DNA from 3 places in the Hydrobacter penzbergensis genome. Region 3 is predicted to be linked to each of the others. Evidence: riboswitches for the same ligand, from Rfam matches in the RefSeq annotation. Region 3 holds a riboswitch; each other region holds the start of a gene.
The links. A riboswitch is a leader RNA that binds a small molecule or an ion and turns the genes downstream of it on or off. The one in region 3 is predicted to bind cobalamin.
Positions count from the first base shown of each region.

Region 1: another riboswitch for cobalamin. It lies ahead of metE (5-methyltetrahydropteroyltriglutamate--homocysteine S-methyltransferase); the one in region 3 lies ahead of BLU98_RS09610 (TonB-dependent receptor plug domain-containing protein).
Region 2: another riboswitch for cobalamin. It lies ahead of BLU98_RS04940 (ribonucleoside-diphosphate reductase small subunit); the one in region 3 lies ahead of BLU98_RS09610 (TonB-dependent receptor plug domain-containing protein).

Region 1 covers NZ_FNNO01000003.1:88,556-90,828, forward strand. The annotation lists gene metE (5-methyltetrahydropteroyltriglutamate--homocysteine S-methyltransferase) at 1-1,099, opposite strand, end outside; cobalamin riboswitch at 1,284-1,480, opposite strand; gene BLU98_RS04935 (ribonucleoside-diphosphate reductase subunit alpha) at 1,526-2,273, opposite strand, start outside.
Region 2 covers NZ_FNNO01000003.1:92,641-94,913, forward strand. The annotation lists gene BLU98_RS04940 (ribonucleoside-diphosphate reductase small subunit) at 22-990, opposite strand; cobalamin riboswitch at 1,098-1,318, opposite strand; gene BLU98_RS04945 (DUF8737 domain-containing protein) at 1,430-2,110, opposite strand; gene BLU98_RS04950 (hypothetical protein) at 2,136-2,273, opposite strand, start outside.
Region 3 covers NZ_FNNO01000007.1:188,041-190,313, reverse strand. The annotation lists gene BLU98_RS09610 (TonB-dependent receptor plug domain-containing protein) at 1-1,186, opposite strand, end outside; cobalamin riboswitch at 1,300-1,483, opposite strand; gene BLU98_RS09605 (hypothetical protein) at 1,596-2,141, shown strand; gene BLU98_RS09600 (APC family permease) at 2,220-2,273, shown strand, end outside.

The DNA.
Region 1 (2,273 bases), on a different contig from region 3:
CGCCTATCTTCTGTCGTGCAAAAGCCATCCAGTCTTTCACCATCAATGGTAAGGATTGTTCGTCGGTTTCCAGTTCCAAATCGTTCGGCACGTGCAGTAGTGAACAGGATGGCGCTATCCACACCCGTTCACTTCCAACAGCATCCATTGCTTTATTGATCAGCTTTAATGATTCGTCAAAATCATTCTTCCATACATTCCTGCCATCCACTACACCAAGCGAAAGGTTGATTCTCTTTTTCGCAATGCCAGTGGCTAATATATCATCTAGTTGCAATGGGCATCTTATCAGATCGATATGTATTGTTTGTATAGGCAAGGATAATACAGTTGCAAGATTATTTCCGTAACATTCAAAATAACCCCCCAAAATAATATGCAGGTAAGGGAATGCTTTCTGAATGGCATCGTACACTTTTACAAGAGCAGACCGCTCCTTATCACCAAGATCAAGAGAAAGACATGGCTCATCGAATTGAATGTAGTGCACACCATTGTTATCCAATGTCTTCAACACTTCCAGGTAAACCGGCAGTAGATTATTGATCAGGTCAAGTTTATGGAAGTCTTTCCCCCTTTTTTTTCCCAGCAATAAAAAAGATATAGGACCAAGTAATACCGGTTTTACGGAAAACCCCTGCCGCTTGGCTTCATTAAACTCTTTAATTATTTTATCGGAAAAGAAGCTGAATCGCTGGTTGGCAGTAAATTCGGGAACAATATAATGGTAGTTGGTATCAAACCACTTAGTCATTTCCATGGCTGTAATATCGTAACCATTTTTTTGATAGCCTCGCGCCATAGCAAACATCAAATCTGTTTCTGTGAGCTGTTGCTCAGCCGCCAGCGCATGGTACCGCTCAGGAATAGCACCCACCATCAGTGTTGTATCCAACACATGATCGTAAAATGAAAAATCATTACAGGGCAACAGGTCTATTCCTGCTTTTTGTTGCAACTGCCAGTTTTCCTGGCGAATGCTTTTTGCTACTTGGTGCAATTCGTGTGCAGTCATCCGGCCTGACCAGTATTGTTCGCAGGCCTTCTTGAGTTCTCGACGGCTACCAATCCTCGGGTAGCCCAGGTTGTGGGTAATCATTACCTTTTGATTTTAAAAAGTGAAACAAAATGTTACGCTTTCCAATCACCTCCGGGTAATGCTGTTTGCAGATATGAGTAATTGGGTAGATATAGATAATAGAAGCTTCCACGGATACTTGAATGCCCGGCATGCACAACTATTATCATATCAATACCTGACACTACTTCAATCCACGAAAGCATTGTCAAAATCAGATAAGGCAGGTCTCCTGGCTTACAGCATTTTATCCGTTCTTCTCATTCCTCGTTACGGAACAATGAACATGTATTGGATAAAACATTCTCGCTGCTTACAGTTGCGGGACAGCTCATGATTTAAACATGATTCCCTTTTAATCCTTCCATATAATGGAAAGAACCTTTATCTATTTCGATAGGAGAAATTAGAAAAGAACTGAAGCGAAGGTAAGAAAATATATCTTTCCTACGCACTACATGTAATACAACCTTCCTGCATTGTGCAAGTTCCGCCATTCAGCAATTGATCGCTGGGAGCAGCATTGCCTTCCACCACCGATAATTGATGTGTATCTACCAACGGCTCTACCGATTTGCCTCCTTGCTTTTCTACAGTGAATTGTACAGCCTGCGAAGCGGCTTTGGTACGCAAGTAATACATGCCTGTTTTCAAGCCTTTTCTCCAGGCGTAGAAGTGCATGGAAGTGAGCTTGGCTGTAGTGGGCGCATCTACAAACAAGTTGAGCGACTGTGATTGGCAGATATAAGCGCCCCTGTCAGCCGCCATATCGATCACCGCTCGTTGTTTGATCTCCCAAACAGTTTTATAGATTTCTTTGATATCATCGGGAATACCATTGATCTTTTGTATGGAGCCGTTGTGCAGCATGATCTCGTTCTTCATGTCGTCGTTCCAGAGATTCAGTGACACCAGGTCGTGCAGGAGGTGTTTGTTCACCACTACGAACTCTCCGCTCAACACACGCCGCACGTATATATTGGAAGTATAAGGCTCAAAGCATTCATTGTTGCCCAGTATCTGTGAAGTGGAAGCCGTAGGCATAGGCGCTACCAGCAATGAATTGCGAACACCGTATTTCAGCACTTCAGCTTTCAGTGTATACCAATCCCAACGAAGGGTGGGTTCTGCATTCCACATATCGAATTGGAAAATACCTTTCGATACCGGTGAGCCCGCATAGGTTTCATAAGGG
Region 2 (2,273 bases), on a different contig from region 3:
TGACGACCTCAGGATGACGTGCTAAAAGTCTTCGTCCGTTGAAAATGTCTGCGCTTCTTTACCTGCGAGTACCCCTGCTTTCTGGTAGTCTCCCACCCTCTTTTCAAAGAAATTGGTCTTTCCTTCCAGGGAAATCATTTCCATGAAATCGAAAGGATTGGATGCATTGAATATTTTGGGATAACCCAGTTCAGCTACCCAACGGTCTGCTACGAATTCAATGTATTGCTGCATCAACCGCGCATTCATGCCAATGAGGTCTACCGGCAACGCTTCGGTAATGAACTCCTTTTCAATCTTTACTGCATCCGTGATGATCTCGTATACCTGTTCCTGTGATAATTTGTTTTGCAGCATGCTGTACAACAAGCAGGCGAACTCGCAATGCAGTCCTTCATCGCGACTGATCAGTTCATTACTGAAGGTGAGCCCCGGCATCAATCCTCTTTTCTTCAACCAAAAAATAGAACAGAAACTGCCGCTGAAGAAAATGCCTTCCACAGCCGCAAATGCTACCAGTCTTTCTGCAAAGTTTCCGTTCTCTATCCAGCGCAAAGCCCATTCTGCTTTTTTCTTCACAGCGGGAACGGTGTCGATGGCATGGAACAATTTGTCTTTCTGAACAGGATCTTTGATATAAGTATCTATCAGCAAAGCATAGGTTTCGGAATGGATATTTTCCATCATGATCTGGAAACCATAGAAGCAGCGCGCCTCGGGCAACTGGACTTCACTCATGAAATTCACTGCCAGGTTCTCGTTCACGATGCCATCACTGGCAGCAAAAAAAGCCAGTACATGCGAGATGAAATGTCTTTCCCCATCGTTCAACGATTGCCAGTCTTTCAGGTCACCTCCCAGGTCTATCTCTTCTGCGGTCCAGAAACTGGCTTCATGTTTTTTATACTGTTCCCATACTTTGGGATAATTGATGGGCAGGATCACGAAGCGATCCTTATTTTCTTTCAATAAAATTTCTTCCTGTTGCATAGTAATGTTTTTATTACTGATGCCTTGGGTTAGGGAGACAGGTCAATTACAAGAGAAGAAGGTTCCTCAACTGATGACCAGTCTTGCTTTTCACCCGAAAGCACGACAATATTCCTGGATCTATGGCAGGTCTTCTGACTTACCCGATCCCTGGGAGCCTTCCCATTCCTGCTGGCAGGAACAGTGGCTGATTGGATTCCAGGGATACATGCCCGCTGGGGCGTCGGGTTCACAGCTACGGGGATAGTTCCGGATTCATCACCGGATTCCCTTTTAATGCAGTAAAACGCAGAACAACTATACCGCAACCATCAATCCTATAGCAACATTACTAAATCAATCTTAACATGGCCGGACAGACTTATGCACCAATTGTTGAAAAATGTAAGAAAAGCTTATGTGCCGCAGCTTTCGCTAAAAGAAACAAATCCAGTCAGTTTTATTTGCTTTTTTTCAATAATAGCCTTATGGATGCCAGGTGCGACAATAATACCACAGGTACCACACAGGCGGGAAGCCAGATATAGGGGAAATACAGTACGGCGATATTCGGTTGATCCAACCCAAAACGCTGGAAAGCGAATGGCGCAGAGAGAATCGCAATGCTGACAATATTGATCAGCAAAATGAGGCAGATGATATTCCATACCAACAATACCCATTTATTGTATGTCTCTTTGCGGAAAGCGATATAGTAAATGAACGGCGCCGATATGCCGGATAGTATGTCGAAATTCCGGCCTTCAAAAGTCATGATCTGCGGAACTACTTTATGCATGCAAAGCCACAACAATACGATCTCAACCGGTATTCTGATGATGTGCAGGATAGTAAGCACTTTCAGATTCATACCATCAATAAAAGTTCTTCCCCGTTTCGTTATAAATAAAACTAGTATCACCAACATATTGGGTAATGTGGCCAACAAAAACGCCGGTGGTTGGGCATGGGTGTTCCGGTAGTAAAATCCGGTGATGCTGATCACAGCTTGTGCAGCCAGCCAAATGAACAAGATAGATAGTACCAGGCGCATTTGGGTGGTGGCCAGTGCAAAGAAGTAAATAGTCAGCAAGGTGGTTAAGCCGAAAATAATTCCGACATAAGCAGGTACGTTTTCCATAACAGGTATTTTTAAAAGAAGTTTTTTATACCGTAAGCCGCCCTAATTGCCGCAGAACGGCCTCCAGTTGTGCAGGCTCCTGTGTTCCGATCAACAGCTTGGTGCCATCCGTAAATTCAAGTTGCAAGCCTTTATTGCCAACCACATTCAATGCCCTTCCCCT
Region 3 (2,273 bases):
CTGTCAGCAACAATGAACTATAAGCCGAAAACTGGCTGGTATACGTGCTGTCTTTACCCAATGCCGAGGAAGACTGGTAAGCGGGAACACCCGTGCTGATGTACAGGGATGATTGGGTTGTATTCTGACGTGTATACTGGATGCCGCCCACCCATTGCAAATGCGCATTGAATTTTTTGTTGCCGTTGGTCTCCAGCACGTAAGAGTTACCAATATAATTACCGGAATAATACTTGGTATAAGCGGCAGTGTAAGTACTGTCGTTCACGAACAACCTTTTGGCCTGCTGGTAACTGCCCATCAGGTTCCAGCTGAATCCGTTGTTGTCGTGGTATTGCAACGAGAATCCACTCAACTGGTGGTTATTTTTAGCGGTATAATCCTTTTCATCGGTGAAGGCGCCGCCGGGTAAATCGGTTCTATAAACGCCGAAATTGCCAAAAGCCCTTGCCGATAAGCGGTTGCTGAACTGGTAATTGAGTTCGGCAAGCACATTGGTTTGTTCAAATCCATCTTTCTTGAAACCCTGTGTGCCTGTGCTGTCATAAGCAGCAGCCATCCCATCGCTTTTAACGTAGCTGTACTGTACATTGTAACCGAGCTTATTCAGCCTTCCGCTCAAACCTGTTCCTGCGCGGAATGTGTTGTAAGTGCCATAGGCAGCGGAAGCATTGACGTTGGCTTTTTTACCGGTTCCTTTTTTCATGAAGATCTGTATCACACCGGCTACGGCATCACTGCCCCAGAGGGTGCTTTGTCCGCCTTTGAGGATCTCGATCCTTTCCACCTGGTCCAGCGCAATATTATTCAGATCAAAAGAATTGCTGCTCAGCGAAGGATCATATACCGGCGTACCATCTATTACGATTAACATACTACCTACACCGGCACCCCTGAAATACAGGTCCTGGTTGGTTCCCAGCGTATTGTTCGATCCGTTGATGAAAAAGCTTGCCTGGGTATTGAGTAATTCGGCGAGCGTTCTGCCCTGGTTATTGGCAATCATTTTTTGGTCTATGACCGTTACGATCTTGCCGGTCTGCGATTGCTTGAGACTCACCCTGTTGGCGGTAACCACCACTTCATCGAGTTGTCCCGTTCGGATAGAATCCTGCTGTGAAAATGCCGTTTGTCCTGCCAGCAGGGAAGCAGTAAGCATGCATAAGAGCGTCGATGTTTTGCTCATTGTTTGTTTGTTTTAAGTTGAACAATGAGCTTTCAGGAAAATTGAAAAAAGAAGAAATATAAATTGCTGCTGCAGACAGCATTTACATTCCATGCCTTTCACCCGAAAGCCTTGAATGAAACCTATTGCTGGCAGGTCTTCTGGCTTGCGCTCCGCTGATGGCCTTCCCATTCTTATGAACAGTGGCAGAAGTATCAGCAGTTGAATAGCGCTTACAGCTACGGGGATAGCGCCGGATTTGCACCGGACTTCCCTTTTAACCCCGACCCTTCGGGGACCAACTACGGTGCAAATGTAATCAGGATATATTCAATTTCCTATAGCAAAAGACTAACCAATTAAATATATTTAAATTTGATTAATGCTATACTTGGTATTGTATTAGCCAACATCGGTTTTAATAATGTCTATGAGAAGGGAAATTATTTTAGCAACTGTGATGATTACTGCAATAACTGCGGTTTCTGCTTTTATTGCCAAAGGCCAGGCCAATGCAAGTGATTTAATCAATGATTTATATATCCATCAGTTTGATTTGACTGTAACAGGAAAAAAGGCTTCACATGTCAATACTATATTGTTGGGAGTCAAAGATTTTTTACGAAAGTTTGGAACACCGGTAAAGGTGTCCGTAGAATATTCAGAAATGGATGAGGACAGCATGACGCACTATACATATAAAGGCATGGAAGCCTGGTATATGAAAGATGAATTGCAAGCCATGAGTATTACTTCGCCTGGTTACTGTTTTCAATTAATGAATGGCGGTTCGATAAAAGTGGGAAATAACATTGGCTCTGTTGCCAAGATGTTTCCTCGCTCATGGGCAAATAAACAATTTGCAGGCCAGGTATTCGTGTCTCTCATAGGCAAAACTGGACTGGTTGATATGAATTTTCTTTTTGAATATGATGTTAAGACGAATCTGATAACGGGAATATTTGTGCAACAGTAAATCGCTGAGTGCATCGATTTTCAGACCAAGAACGATTTATTGCTTACATTTAAAGCTAACTGAACTAAAACTGGCGCCATGCAGGGAAAACAGCAATTGAATCTTTTCAGCTTTACCATGATCGTGGTGGGC